Rhodohalobacter sp. SW132: one gene and its partner. The protein of the gene in region 1 interacts with the protein of each later gene in a pairwise test. Links are inferred from orthologs where the notes say so. Each region holds a gene or a part of one and is shown in the gene's direction. Other genes may lie near its edges.

Region 1 (7,544 bases):
ATAATATTCTTAATAAAACTTGATGATCGAGGCTTTTAGAATTATCCATCAACATAGACTTTATAGCGTCATTACACGACCTAACAATATCAGCATAACTTAAACCAATTGATTGATTTGCAACTTCATCAAAATTAAACCCTTTATCTAGGCTTACGTTCTTCAGATGCCGTTTTGTTGTTTCTAATATTTGCTTTTTCTCAGGCATTTTAAAGTTAACGATATCATCAAATCTTCTAAATAATGCTCTATCAAGTACTTCTCTAAAATTTGTTGCTGCAATTATTATACTTTCAGATGTGTCGTTTTCAATGTTCAGTAAAAAGCTATTTAATACTCTTTTTATTTCGCCAACATCATTTGAAAACCCCCTGGTAGTTCCAATTGAGTCAAATTCATCAAATAGATAAACACCTCTATTTTCTTTCATTGCATCAAAAATCAGTCTGAGCTTTGCAATGGATTCCCCCATAAATTTGGTGATTAGACCATCTAACCTAACTACAAATATTGGGATTTTTAATTCTCCTGCAATTGCTTGGGCACTCATGGTTTTACCACACCCGGGAGGGCCCACCAGTAGTAATTTTCTAGAAGGTTGTAAGCCGTATTTAATTAATTTTCTTTTCTCTTTTTGTTCATTAATGATTTTACTAAGTGAGTTTTTTGTCTCCTCATGTAGAACCATATCGTCTATGCGGGTATCTGGATAGAATACCTCTAAGAGTTCAGACAATTCTCCTTGGGGGCGTGCTATCGGTACAGCGTACCTACTCGATTCAATGTTAGTATTTTTCTTTGCTTCGTCAATTAAATCTCTAAGCTGAGTGGCTAAATTTTTATTGCCTTTTTTTGCTTCACTTGCAGCAATCTGCATAGCAGTTGCATAAAAACGAGAATCATCTCCTTCTTTATAACTTTTTATTAAGGCTTTGAGTTGGTTGCCTGAAGCCACAATATTTGTATTTAGTTAAACGCCGATTGGTTTTTCTACAGTCAGATCCTAAGACAATAACAAAAATTGTTATAACAAATTCCATAATTATCATCTAAATGATTTTGATGAAATGTGTTGCCACTGTTATGCCAATTTAAATAAAAAAAGCCTTAAGCAGCTAATAATTAGACACTTAAGGCTTTATATTTGTATCGTGGGGCGGACTTGAACCGCCGACCTCCGGGTTATGAATCCGACGCTCTAACCACCTGAGCTACCACGACATAATGCTTCATTACGATTTAATACTTCTTATACAATCGGACTTGAACCGCCGACCTCCGGGTTATGAATCCGACGCTCTAACCACCTGAGCTACCACGACATGGCATTTCAAGAAATCAAAAAATCTGCATTGGTTATTAGACAACGGAATTGAATCGGCAATATCATATACACACCTATCATCCTGACGCCCCTAAAACCAAAGAGCATCAAATATAAGGTTTTTTACAGAAAGGGTGAAGGAAAATGCGGATTTTTTTATACTCTTTTTCTATCCTAATCATTCTTTATCTTGGGCGAGTTAAACAAATTCTATATCAATAATAAATAAGAACGCAGCAGAGTAAAGGAATGGCAAAACGTATCACCAATCGGGAAAAAGATTACTCACAATGGTACCTGGATGTAATTAAAGAGGCTAAACTGGCTGATCACTCGCAGGTAAGGGGGTGTATGGTTATTCGTCCCCACGGTTTTGCTTTGTGGGAAAATATGAAAGGTGCTCTCGATCAGATGTTCAAAGATACCGGTCACGAGAATGCTTATTTCCCGCTTTTTATCCCGAAATCATTTCTTTCTAAGGAAGCGCAGCACGTTGAAGGTTTTGCAAAAGAGTGCGCGGTCATCACACACAGCAGGTTAAAAAGCGTTGAGGGCGGCGTGGAAGTTGATCCCGACTCCAAGCTGGAAGAAGAGCTGATTGTTCGTCCAACTTCCGAAACCATTATTTGGGATTCGTACCGAAACTGGATCCAATCCTACCGCGACCTTCCTATCCTGATTAATCAATGGGCAAATGTTGTCCGCTGGGAGATGCGTACGCGACTCTTTTTGAGAACTATGGAATTTTTATGGCAAGAAGGTCATACGGCACATGCAACCCGCGAAGAGGCTGTTGAAGAAACCGAGAGGATGCTTGAAGTCTACCGAACCTTTGCCGAAGAGTTCATGGCGATGCCGGTAATTACGGGCAAAAAAACCGAAAGCGAACGGTTTGCCGGTGCTGAAGAAACGTATTGTATTGAAGCGATGATGCAGGATGGCAAAGCTCTGCAAGCCGGAACCTCTCACTTTCTCGGGCAAAATTTTGCCAAAGCTTTCGATGTAAAATTTCAAAATCAGAATGGTGAACACGACTTCGTTTGGGCAACAAGCTGGGGAGTTTCCACCCGTCTTGTTGGAGGGCTCATCATGACCCATTCCGATGATAACGGCCTCGTTCTGCCCCCTAAATTGGCTCCTCACCAGGTTGTGGTTGTTCCGATCTTCAGAAGTGACGAACAGAAAGCTGAAGTACTTGAATATATCCGTCCGGTTATGGATGATTTGAAATCAAAGGGAGTCAGAATAAAACTCGATGATCGCGACAACTACAATCCCGGCTACAAATTTGCTGAACATGAAGCGCAGGGTGTTCCGCTGCGCATTGCCGTTGGGCCCCGGGATGTTGAAAACGGAAACCTCGAACTTGCCCGCCGTGACACTCTTGATAAAAACATCATCTCAAAAGAGGGAATCGGGGAGAAAATAGTTCAGCTTCTGGATGAGATTCAATCCGATCTTTTTGACCGGGCTAAAAAACGGACAAAAGAGAAGACTCGCACAGTCAATTCATATGAAGAGTTTCAGGACGAAATTGAAAAAGGCGGTTTTATTTACGCTCACTGGGATGGTACGCCCGAAACGGAAGAAAAAATTAAACAAGATACCAAAGCGACAATCCGTTGTATCCCCTTGAAACCCAATACTGAAACCGGAATCTGTATGGTAACCGGAAAACCTTCAGAACGCCGGGTACTTTTTGCAAGAGCTTATTAAAAGGGGCACTACCTCATGAGTTTAAAATCTCCTGATAATCGTTTTCTTCGTCTCTGCACAGCAGAACAGAGCCGCCAGCTCGACCACGATACCATTCAAACATTTGGCCTGAACGGTAATCTGTTAATGGAAATTGCCGGTCTTAAAGCTTCAGAATTCATCCGGCAAACTGTGGGTAACAACCGGCATGGAGTGTATGTATGCGGTAAAGGCAATAACGCCGGTGATGCTTTCGTGATTGCCCGATACCTGGCGGACAGCCCCAAACACAGGATTACAATCTGCCTGATTTCGGGAGATCAACAGCTATCAGATGATGCAGAGAAAAATCTTTCCCTGCTAAGAAAATTATCAGATCACTCCTCACATATTACATTTACCGGGAATTTATCTTCAGACTTGCTCCAGGATGCCGATTACATTGTGGATGGCATGATTGGCACCGGACTAAAATCTGAACTTCGTGAGCCGCTTCATTCAGCCGTAAAATCAATAAACAGTTCTGATACGCTAACTTTTTCCCTTGATATTCCAACCGGCCTGAACTGCAATACAGGTCAAATCCTGGGTGAATCCGTTCAAGCGGATCATACAATTACCTTTGGCACCAATAAAATCGGTTTTTATTTAGGTAGTGGTCCTGAACGGTGCGGAAATATACATTTTGCTGAACTTCCCTTTCCGGAGCACCATCGCAATCATTCAGCTGTTTTAATCCATTCCAATATAAAACCGGAACTGCAAACCGGTCCGTTGCCTGCATCACACAAATACGAAAAAGGAACGGTTCACATTATTGCAGGTTCTGAGGGAATGACCGGAGCCGCAATCATGTCGGCTCGTTCTGCCTGGAAAGCCGGTGCAGGTGCCGTAATTCTTTATTGTCCCAAGGGATTGCTTCACATTTATGAACAGACTCTGCCTGAAATCATAAAGGTCCCGCTCGGATCAGAGCATCACATGTTCTTTAAACCTGAACATGTTCCGGCTGTCAAAAATCGTATTTCAGAAAAACCAGGGCCCGTGCTTGCCGGTCCGGGAATTGGAAGATCTGAAGAAACACGTGAATTCATTTTAGAACTGACAAATTCATTCAAGCATCCGCTGATTTTAGATGCAGATGCCCTGGCTGGATGGGATGAGTTAAAAAATTACGACACCTCTGGATGGATACTCACACCTCACATCGGGGAGCTGAAAAATTCGATGAACATTTCGTTTTCATCAGACGAGGAGCGATTGAGTCAGTTAAAAAAACTTTCGAAAGAGAGCAGATGCACCATTCTATCGAAAGGATATCCCCTGATTACAGCCACACCTGATGACGGAGTATTCATTACCGGTTATGATACAAGAATCTTCTCAAGGGCAGGATTTGGAGATGTTTTAGCCGGAACAATTGCGGGCTATCTGGCTATAGAGAATAACACTACAGATGCTATCATAAAGTCGTTGGTTGAGAATTTTGAAATTGCCAACTGCGTTAAAGATCCTGAACCCAGAACAATCTATGGTAGGTAGAACGGTTTCCTTTTTCGCAGCTCATAAATATATCGTCTATGCGCTGTTCACCATTATTACGATCTTCACGCTTTATCTAACTCTGATCCCGCTGAGAAGCGTCCCTGGGATTTCCCTGTTTGAATACAACAAACTTGGCCATTTTCTGATGTTCTTCGGTTGGACATTCATGCTTGGGTTTTCATTTATAATCCGTAACAATAAATTAGCCCCGCTATTCCGAATCTTTCTTGCCGGAATGGTGTTTGGTATATCCATAGAGTTCGCTCAGGAACTCCTGCCTTATGGCAGAACGGCCAGTGTTTGGGATGCCGCAGCGGATGTTGCCGGTAGTTTTGTTGCTGTTCTATTGCTATGGGGCATACAAACCAGGTATCAGTCTTATTTGAAACCAGCTTTAATAAAAAATAATATCAACAACGGTAACACGTTGGAAAGTTAGCATTAAATAATGTATACTTAATGCGAGCAAAAACTTTTACAGGTGAATTATTATGGAAAGGAAAAAACCGGAAGCAGATTTAAGGAAATACTATACTGTTTTTCTTCAACTTGGAATGATACTAACGCTTGCAATTTTTATTGTGGCCGTTAGAATCGACATAACCAGTCTCGCTCCTGACGAGTATGTTCTTGACGAACAGGAGATTGTTGAGATGGAAGAAATTATCCAGACACGTCAAATTGAAACACCCCCACCTCCACCACGTCCTCCGGTTCCTGTAGAGGTTCCCAATGATGAAATTATTGATGATGTGGATATTGACATTTCTGCCGATTGGGATTTGGATGACAGACTTGATATGCCACCTCCACAACAGGAAGAAGAGGAGCCTGAAGAAGATTTCTTCGTAGTTGTTGAAGAGATGCCGGAGCTTATCGGTGGACTTGCTTCCATCCAGGAAAATATTCGCTATCCCGAAATGGCGCGAAGAGCAGGAATTGAAGGCCGAGTATATGTACAGTTTATCGTAAACGAACAAGGGCAAGTTGAGGATCCACAAGTTATTCGCGGAATCGGCGGTGGCGCTGATGAAGAAGCCCTGAGAGCTGTTCGTCAGGCTCAGTTCCGTCCCGGAATGCAGCGTGGACGTCCCGTTCGTGTTCAGTATAGTTTGCCTGTTGTATTCAGACTTCAGAACTAAATCAGCTTATAAACGGCACTATATTTTCAAATTAAAAAAAAGCTTGTCGGCAAAACCGACAAGCTTTTTTTATGCTTATTTATTTTCTGAATGATGGGATAACGTTTCCAGGCTACCGGTTTATACCCTCTTTAAACCTGGCAATCAGATGTTTTAGATTCTGATATTCCACAATCTCTTCAGCCTTTTTGACAGATATCCATTCAACTTTATCAATCCCCTCCGCTTCTTGCGGAGTGTAAGATAACTGATCATCGGTTAGTCTCATCACGAACCAATAGGTAACTTTGTCGAAATGTGTGCCGTTTTGTTCATAGCTGTGCTCCGTAGTTCCGAGATTAGCTTCTATTACAGGATTCTTTTTTAACCCCACCTCCTCCCGAACTTCCCTGGCCGCACACTCCGCTATCGATTCATCCGGTTCAAGTTTACCTTTTGGCAGATCCCAGACTCCATTTCTATGGATAAGTAATATCTGAACAGCATACGGTTCTTTCCGAAACAGAATTCCACCCGCAGCCGTTATCTTTTCTGCTTTCGAATCACGCTTCGTCATCAGAAGAAGTTTGCTCTTTCTTTTTCTCTTCAGCGAAGCCAAGACGGAGTTTATTAAGGGTTTCTGTTACATAACCGCTGATTTCTTTCGGTAAATTCCCTTTGGTATATTTTTCAAGCATCACAATGGTATCAATTGCATACTTCGCTGATTTTAAATCCCGGGCCTTTTTACCGGTTTGTGGATTTTCCGTTTTACCGAGCCCCATCATTGCGATCTGCTCATGCTGTTGTATCAGCATCACAAAAAGTAATTGTTGCTGCTGGTCTTCGTTTAGTTTTTCGCCATTTTGATCTGTTTTATCAGACATAGTAACAGGTTTTTCTTCAGTTAATGCCAATTTACAATACGTGGATGAAGTAAAGGTTTTGTATACTTAACCATCATTTAAAAATACAAAATATCATATTCAAACATGGCAACGATTCAACCTTTTAAAGGATGGCTCCCAAAACCCAAAAAGGTAGGCCAGGTTGCATGCCCGCCTTACGACGTTATCAGTACCAAAGAGGCTGCAGCACTTGCTAAAGATAAACCCAACAGCTTTTTACATGTAATCCGGCCTGAAATTGACCTGCCGGAGGGAACTCCTTACCACGACGATGCTGTTTACCAAAAAGGTGCAGCGAACCTGAAGCAACTATTAAATTCCGAATTATATACCCAGGACGAAAAACCGTCAATATATATTTATCAGCTTCAGGATGATACCCACACCCAAACGGGTGTTTTTACATGTGCTTCTGTGCAGGATTACGACAATGATGTGATTCTGAAGCACGAACTGACACGTCCCGATAAAGAGAACGACCGTACCAAACATATTCAGATGCAGCAGGCTCATGCCGAACCTGTAATGCTCACCTATAAAGATTCAGAGGATGTGGCGTTCCAGGTTGAAAAAACAGTTGCAACCTCCCCTCCTTTTATCGAGCATACCGATGACCGCGGCGTGATTCACAGAATCTGGAAAGAGTTTACTACCGTTGATTTTGTAAAAGCTTTTTCCAAAGTCGATCACTTTTATATTGCAGACGGACATCACAGGTGTAAAAGTGCCTCCCGTGTGTCGCAAAATCTTCGTGAAAGAGATCAGTCATTCCCGGGAGAAGCGGAATACGATTATTTCCCGGTGGTTCTCTTCCCAATGAGCCAGATGAAAATTCTGCCTTATAACCGTGTTATTATTCACGCACTGAAAAATCAGGCTGAACATCTTTTTGATAAGTTTGATGCCGTGAAGACCAAAAAGAAATCACCAGATAAAAAAGGGAACGTCTCT
Region 2 (7,667 bases), on another replicon or contig:
GTCAACAGAATCTATGCCGTATGCAAGAGCTGCTTTTGTTCCTTTCTTCAGTGAACAGGCATATTTGCCAAGGCGCATGGTTCCGCCTTTATCTTTCACATTCTTCTGTTCAAGCATCAGGTCAATCACAGGAAATTCAGTATCCTTAACGAATTCTGTGCTGTTCGCACCTTCCATTCCGGCTACATTCCGGGCGAATTCCACTACGGCTGATTGCATGCCAAGGCAGATTCCAAAAAATGGAATCTCGTTTTCCCGCGCATACTTCACAGCACGGAATTTTCCTTCTACTCCGCGATCACCAAACCCCGGGGCAACAAGAATTCCTGAAACGTCCCCAAGGTATTTCTCAATATTCTGAGCGTTTAGTGTTTCGGACTGAACCCATTTGATGTTTACTTTTGCATCGTTCGCGGCGCCTCCGTGAATCAACGCTTCAACAATCGATTTATAGGAGTCGTGATGCTCAACATATTTTCCTACAAGCGCAATCTTCACGTTTGCTGACGGATACTTGATTTTATCCACAAAACTAATCCACCGCTCAAGGTCGGGTTCTGAAGTAGTGAGGTTCAGCTTTTGGATTACCCGCTTATCAAGCCCCTCTTTTTGCATCAGAAGCGGTACTTCATAGATGCTCTCAGCATCAAGTGAAGCGATTACATCTTCAATATCCACATTGCAGAACTGGGCAATTTTCCCCCGGATGGATGTATCGAGTGAATGTTCCGAACGACAAACCAGAATATCGGGACTCAAACCACTTTCAGACAGTGTTTTGACGGAGTGTTGCGTCGGCTTTGTTTTCAGTTCACGTGCTGCGGCAAGATAGGGCACAAGTGTCAGGTGTATCGACAATGTATTTTCGCGGCCCACTTCATATTTCAGCTGGCGCATTGCCTCAATGTAAGGCAAACTTTCAATATCACCCACAGTACCGCCAATCTCAACAATCACAATATCGTAATTCCCCGATTCGCCCAGGTTTATGACATGTGATTTGATCTCGTCTGTAATATGAGGAATCACCTGTACTGTCTTTCCCAGGTAAACACCGCGGCGCTCTTTTGTAATAACATCGTAATAGATACGGCCGGTGGTTACGTTATTCTGCTGGGACGTTTTTATATCCAGGAATCGTTCATAATGGCCCAGATCCAGATCGGTCTCAGCGCCATCATCGGTCACGTAAACCTCACCATGTTCATAGGGGTTCATCGTCCCGGGATCCACGTTAATGTATGGATCAAGTTTTTGGACGGTAACATTTAAACCCCTGGCAACAAGAAGACGCCCCAGGGAAGCACAAATTATTCCTTTGCCGAGTGATGATGTTACCCCTCCGGTAACGAGAATATATTTCGTGGGCATGTGAGTTTTACCTTGGTTGATGGAAAATTAAAAATAGCAGGCTCCCTCTTCCCGTTCAAACCAAATCACAATAAAGAATAAACTTTTTCTATCCATACTCTGCAAAGCTAATTCATTCTTAGGAATCTAAGGCCGACAACTCTTCTGAGGCCACTTTTCGTAACAGATCGGGTCGGTCAGAAAAGATTCCGGTTGCCCCTTTTCGAATCACGGTTCGCATCTCAGCTTCTGAATTTATAGTATAAATCCAAACCGGCACGTTATGTTGAGATAGCTTCTTCATCAGCGGACGCTTCATCTGACGCGAAAGCATATTGAGTCCATCAGCATCCAAACGACTCATCATACGATATACAAGCCGTGTTCCATAGCTGTATTCACTATTCAGAATAGCGGTTGAGATGTCGTCTGAGATTTCTTTGACACGTTTAATTGCGTTCCGGCTGAAACTGGAAATCACAATGTGATTCTCCATTTCGAACTGCCTGACGAGTTCAATAACCGCCGGCTCAATACTCGTTTTTGAAACATGACCTCTCTTTTCTCCTTTAATCTCGATGTTGAGCGCAATCTTACCTTTTGCCCAGCTTAAAACCGACTGGAGTGATGGGATGGTAACGTCACTAAACTCCGGACCAAACCAGTTTCCCGCATTCAATTCCTGAAGTTCTCTGTACAGAAAATGCTGTACATTTCCTCTGCCGTTCGTAGTTCGATCAAGCGTTTCATCATGCATCACCACCGGGATTCCATCCCGTGAGAGCAATACATCAAGTTCGATCATATCTGCTTTCATTCTGAATGCATTTTCAAAGGCAGGCATGGTATTTTCAGGAAAATCGAAACTGGCTCCGCGGTGAGCAATTACAAAAAAGCCAGCTCTTGTTTTGAAACCGCCAACCGGCTGAACCCTATTTTTTACGGTTCGAATTCCTCCGCCAGATTTCAGGGTATGCATCTCTGAATTTGAACTACGGGCGGGCACACTCTTGATGCGAGATTAGAAATTGAATGAAAATAATCTGCTGAGTCATGGGTAGACTTTTATACAAAACGGGTCGTTCCAGACCCTTTCATTTTATGGTTCATGAATGACTCATCCAGTAACTACTAACAATCTGATAGCCCTGGAAGCCAGATTCCACACAGCATCAACCATAAAAAGCGCTTCTAATTCTGGTCCCGAATAACGCGTTTAATGGATTGATTAATCAAGGTATCAAAATTACCATTTGCAGCAATGGAGTGAAATATAAGGTAGACACCGAACATACTTGATATACTTCCAATGAGGCTTAAAACAGCGGAAAGCCATAATGGAGTTAAAAGACCTAAGATCGTTACGCCAACGATGCTAAGTCCTGCTACAATCTGAATGATACCTGCGGTAATGACTCCGGCGTCACCATTCAGAAAGAATAGAAACTTTTTTTGCTGAACAGTTGATTTCTGCTGGCTTTTACCGGTAAACCCGAGATATTGGTTGCCGGATTTCTTTTCTTTAGGGTTATTCTTCATAGTGGTGATAATCTTAGAGATTAGGTTTTATCCACAGACAACAAAAAAACATTTTCTATATAATATCATTTGACTGACAACATGCAAACTGCAAGCACAATTATTATAAATGCCTAACAAATATGCATACGGTATCAAACCAATCGATGAGCTTCTCACGAACGATCCATCGAGTGTAGATAAAATTTATGTACGTGATAATTTGTCGGGTAACAACGTACACTCTATTTTTAACCGGGCATCGGACCATAAAATTCCCGTTACTCGTGTTCCGCCCTCAAAACTTTTCGACCTGGTTGGGGATGTGAACCACCAGGGCGTGGTAGCCGCTATTTCTGAGATCACCTACATCGAGTTTGAAGATTGGCTGATTGATATTACCCCCACCCCGCAAACGGCTGTTCTCTGCCTTGATGAAATTGAAGATCCTCACAATTTTGGCGCAATTTTACGCACTGCTGCTGCTGCCGGAATCACAGCCGTAATTGTGCCGAAGCATCGCCAGGCGCCGGTAAACGCCACAGTAATGAAGACCAGTGCAGGAACCGCCGGACGAATTCCAATTGTACGGGCGGTAAACCTTAACCAGGCCATCCTGACTTTAAAGGAGAATAAATTCTGGATTGCCGGCCTCGATCAAAACGCTGAAACCACGATTTGGAACCAGAAATACGACGTACCCATGGCTTTTGTAATTGGAAATGAGGGACGGGGAATGAGAAAAAAAACGGGCGAACATTGCGATTTTCTGCTTTCACTTCCCATGCACAACGATGTTGAATCGCTGAATGCATCCGTCAGTGCTGCCCTTGTTTGTTACGAATGGAGGCGCCAAAAGCTGGACGGAATATAAATTTTATTCTATCAGCAGTATAATCTCCGCATTCATCAATTAAGGTATGCGACAGAGCCTGTTTACAACATAATAAGTGCGACGATTATTCCAATAATTACCAATATCCCGAAACAGCCACCGCTCAACTTCCATAATCCGTATCCTGCAAGAATCTTCTTTAAACTCATGATTTTATTTTTTAATTAGTTGGTTAGATTTCTTTTTCCTGGGTGTAAATGTGTCTCTGGTGAATCTCTTAACTTTTACTTTGTAATATTAGACTCTATTTCCATCAGCAAAAAGACAACATTTAACCATACAAACAGGTAAAAATCTATTTTGTTCCAAATCGTTAGATATTGAAATTTAATCATATATTAATAAATTAAATAGTTCTTACGCGCCTCTTTGAATTCATCCAGTTCAAAATCCGCATCCTGCGGTGAAGCCTCTCCACTGATTACCTGGTCGATTTTTCTTGTACCTGCAAGCCTATAGAGAAAGTTATTTGTCTCAGCTTCTGGTGAATGCTGCATAAGTTCAGCTATTATAATCAAGCCATTTTCGAATGGTTCGTATGCTGTGTAATCATCTACATGTACACGAATTCCATATGATTCTTCGCCTTCATGTTTTGGAGATGGGGCCACTCCCGGTATCGACTCCGGGGTAAACACAGCCGGGCTCACTCTTCCACCGCTGATTGATTGATTCATACGTTCAAAGTTTTCCTCGTCAAGCCGGGTTGATGGTGATCCGATCAGTAAAAACGGATCTTCCGTTCCCCGTCCTTCCGACATAGTTGTGCCCTCTATTAAGCATGTGCCCAGGTAAACATAGGCGTGCTCGAACGTTGGCAGATTTGGCGATGGCGCAATCCAGGGAAGCCCGGTGTCTGGCCAGAGCATTTCCCGGCTCCACCCTTCCATTTCAATAATGCGAATCTTAGGATCGGACTCTGTATCCAGCCATTGTTTCCCAACCATCATTTTTGCGAGCTCGCCAAGAGTCATGCCATGTGCCACCGGCATGGCATACGGGCCGACAAACGAGGTAAACTCATCCTCACGTATCCATCCGCTGATATATTCACCACCCAGCGGATTTGGCCGGTCGAGAATCCAGACAGGCAGCCCGGCATCTGCGGCAGCTTCAATCACCAATCCCATCGTTGCGTGATAGGTATAAAATCTTGCCCCCACATCCTGCATATCAAACAGCAGCAGATCCACATCCCGGAGCATTTCAGGAGTCGGTTTTCGCGTCTGTCCATACAGTGAATAAACGGGAAGGCCGGTTTGCTGATCTGCCCCATCTTCTATTCTTTCGCCAGCGCCCGCTTCACCTCGAAATCCGTGCTCGGGGGCATACAGCGCTGTGATGTTCACACCACGGGCAAGGAGCGTATCAAGCATGTGAACACCATCTACAACAGCTGTGGGATTCATCACCAGTCCCACGCGTTTCTCCTGGATCTCATCCAGATGGTAGGTAATCAATCGCTCTGCGCCTGTAACAACTGCTGTTCTTTCGGAAGGGCTATTCAAATCGCCTGAATCGCACGCAATAGCTGAAAATATAAGTCCAAAAATTAGTATTGATATCGCAGTCCGCACAGTAGAAGTGATCATGAAAAGTGATGGATGAAGTTTTTGATAGTGCAAATTCCATGTATGAAAAAATAGAGGCCGGGATTAATTCAAACCGGCCTCTGGTACATATTCCCACAAAGAAAAATTAGCTGTTATTAGCAACAACTTCTGATTCGGCAAAGAAATAGGCCCCTTCAATTTTACCATTTTCCACAGAATCTGATCCGTGAACAATATTTTCTCCAACACTGTCGGCAAACTGTGCACGAATGGTTCCCTCTTCCGCTTCTGCCGGATTTGTAGCACCAATCAGGGCTCTGAAATCTTCGATAGCGTTCTCTTTTTCAAGGATCATGGGAACGCATGGTCCGCTGCTCATAAACTCTACAAGCTCACCGAAAAATGGACGCTCTTTGTGTACGGCATAAAATCCGCCGGCTGTCTCTTTGGTTAGGCGGGTCAATTTCAATGCTTTAATGGAAAAGCCGGCTTCCTGGATCTGTGCGGTAACAGTACCGATCAGGTTTTTACGTACGCAATCCGGTTTTAATATCGTGAGTGTTCGTTCTACTGCCATGTTTTTTATAGTTTTTTTGTAACAAATTAATGTTGAAATACTCTTTTAGATATAGAATCGTCAAGATACGATATCACGTGTAGAAACTCGACAATGCGTTTTTAAAAACTTTTTGATGAAGAGTTACCCATTTTCCTACAGTTGGCAAATTAATTCGGCGGGAACCCCGCCGCAGCTATGGCCATATATATCGGATTCCAATCGCTTTTTTAAAGATATGGGGCAGCATCCGGTTCAGGAAGCCGTCATCTCACACGATCTACCCCGTCACTTTGCCCAACTCGAATATAACAATCTTCGCCGTGCCGATATCTGGAAGGAAGAGCCGTATCAGTGGCAAGCCCCTCACTTTCTAAAAATTAAGCGGGAATACCAGCGCGGACCGTACGAAAATCTGCATATTAAAATAGAGCTGAACCCGCTTCGCAGCAGCCGCGAAAAAGGTACGGCCATCACAATTCATTTTGAAGGTGTGGCACGCGGGTTTATGGGCTCAGTGCGTACAAAACGTCATTTTTCGGCACATTTCCGGCGAAAGTTAAAAAAAATCATTCAGAAGTATGATGATTCTATCGTCGGCCACAGATTTCCCGAAGGAAACCGGCCGTTTTGGAAAACCCGTAATCCGGGTAAATGGAGTACGCTTTTGGATCATCTTACCGCCGCCAGTAAAGAGCCGGAACTTTCTCGCCGGATCATCGAACACCTTCGGTTCGGTGACGAGCAGGATCTGAAAGTTATCAACCCGATTCAATTGGCTAAAATGTGGGCATTTCCCCTGCATCGTGTGCTGGAAACCGGGTACCAGGCGGTTCTGCTAAACATCATGAACATGGAGTGGCGGCAGATCTGTCCAACGTGCAGGCGTACGTTAAAAATTTCGCGAAAACTGGATGAAATAAGCAGCTCTCACTACTGCAGGCATTGCGGTGACACCGTGCATTTTGACCTGAATAATTCAACTCAGCTCGTTTTTAAATGTCATCCGCTGATCCGAAAGCTGAGTGAAGATACCTACTGTGTTTCCGGCCCTCACGATCGCGACCACGTGCTGCTGCAGCAATACATTCAGCCGGGCACAAAACATTTTGTACAACTAAACCTTCCCAAAGGCGATTTCCGTGTCCGAACAGATACTCTCGACCGGGATATGCATGTAAAAGCTGACATCAACGGTCTGGATAACGTCACCATGACGCTCGAAAAAGGGGAAGGAGAAGATGATTATACTCCTCTCAATCCCCGTTCCGATATGATCATCAAGAACCGGACTGACAATCCGCTGCTTGTTTCTGTGGAGGACACAAATTGGGCCGCATATGGCGTTTCGGCTGCAGAAGTTACATCTCAGCAACTGTTTCGCGACTGTTTTCCAAAAGAGCAGCTCCGTCCCTCTCTGAAAATGAAGTGCACGGAACTAAGTGTTCTCTTCACAGATCTCATCGATTCCGCATCGATTTATACCAAAGGCGGTGATGAAGAGGCGATCAGCCGGGTGATGGATCATTTTGAGGTTTTGCGGCAGATCATTCGTGAAGAGCGCGGGGCCGTTGTTAAAACCATCGGGGATGCTATCATGGCCGTTTTCCGGAAACCGGATGGAGCCGTTCGGGCATACAGAAAAGCCCAAAAATACTTCAGTTCTGCGGAGAATGCGGAGAATCAAATCAAACTGAAGGGAGGACTGCACTGCGGAAACTGTTATGCAGTAACTCTGAACAACAGGATTGATTACTTTGGCAATACCGTGAACTTTGCCGCTCGCCTTGTTGAA

Evidence for each region. Proteins that work in one complex are often made in the same cells at the same time.
Region 2: the proteins of DYD21_RS17745 (region 1) and rlmB interact in binary tests that used the Escherichia coli proteins (3 or more experiments, as listed by UniProt). The link is inferred for Rhodohalobacter sp. SW132 from one-to-one orthologs.

The regions. Positions count from the first base shown.
Region 1 is NZ_QUOK01000011.1:157,189-164,732, forward strand. Bases 2,490-5,308 are described here. They hold DYD21_RS17745 (NAD(P)H-hydrate dehydratase), read left to right. Parts: upstream 2,490-3,055; coding sequence 3,056-4,561; downstream 4,562-5,308. Other genes in these bases: proS (proline--tRNA ligase), read left to right, coding at 2,490-3,040; DYD21_RS17750 (VanZ family protein), read left to right, coding at 4,551-5,003; DYD21_RS17755 (energy transducer TonB), read left to right, coding at 5,056-5,308. In the rest of the region: DYD21_RS17730 (AAA family ATPase), read right to left, coding at 1-955; more of proS, read left to right, coding at 1,574-2,489; more of DYD21_RS17755, read left to right, coding at 5,309-5,706; DYD21_RS17760 (NUDIX hydrolase), read right to left, coding at 5,819-6,262; DYD21_RS17765 (DUF1844 domain-containing protein), read right to left, coding at 6,249-6,572; DYD21_RS17770 (DUF1015 domain-containing protein), read left to right, coding at 6,678-7,544. UniProt on the Escherichia coli protein: Bifunctional enzyme that catalyzes the epimerization of the S- and R-forms of NAD(P)HX and the dehydration of the S-form of NAD(P)HX at the expense of ADP, which is converted to AMP.
Region 2 is NZ_QUOK01000005.1:171,713-179,379, forward strand. The notes cover bases 1,929-4,870. They hold rlmB (23S rRNA (guanosine(2251)-2'-O)-methyltransferase RlmB), read left to right. Parts: upstream 1,929-2,998; coding sequence 2,999-3,742; downstream 3,743-4,870. Other genes in these bases: DYD21_RS11400 (glycerophosphodiester phosphodiesterase family protein), read right to left, coding at 1,929-2,329; DYD21_RS11405 (hypothetical protein), read right to left, coding at 2,542-2,889; DYD21_RS11415 (exo-beta-N-acetylmuramidase NamZ domain-containing protein), read right to left, coding at 4,102-4,870. Also shown: DYD21_RS11395 (CTP synthase), read right to left, coding at 1-1,371; more of DYD21_RS11400, read right to left, coding at 1,490-1,928; more of DYD21_RS11415, read right to left, coding at 4,871-5,355; ndk (nucleoside-diphosphate kinase), read right to left, coding at 5,462-5,893; DYD21_RS11425 (adenylate/guanylate cyclase domain-containing protein), read left to right, coding at 6,009-7,667. UniProt on the Escherichia coli protein: Specifically methylates the ribose of guanosine 2251 in 23S rRNA.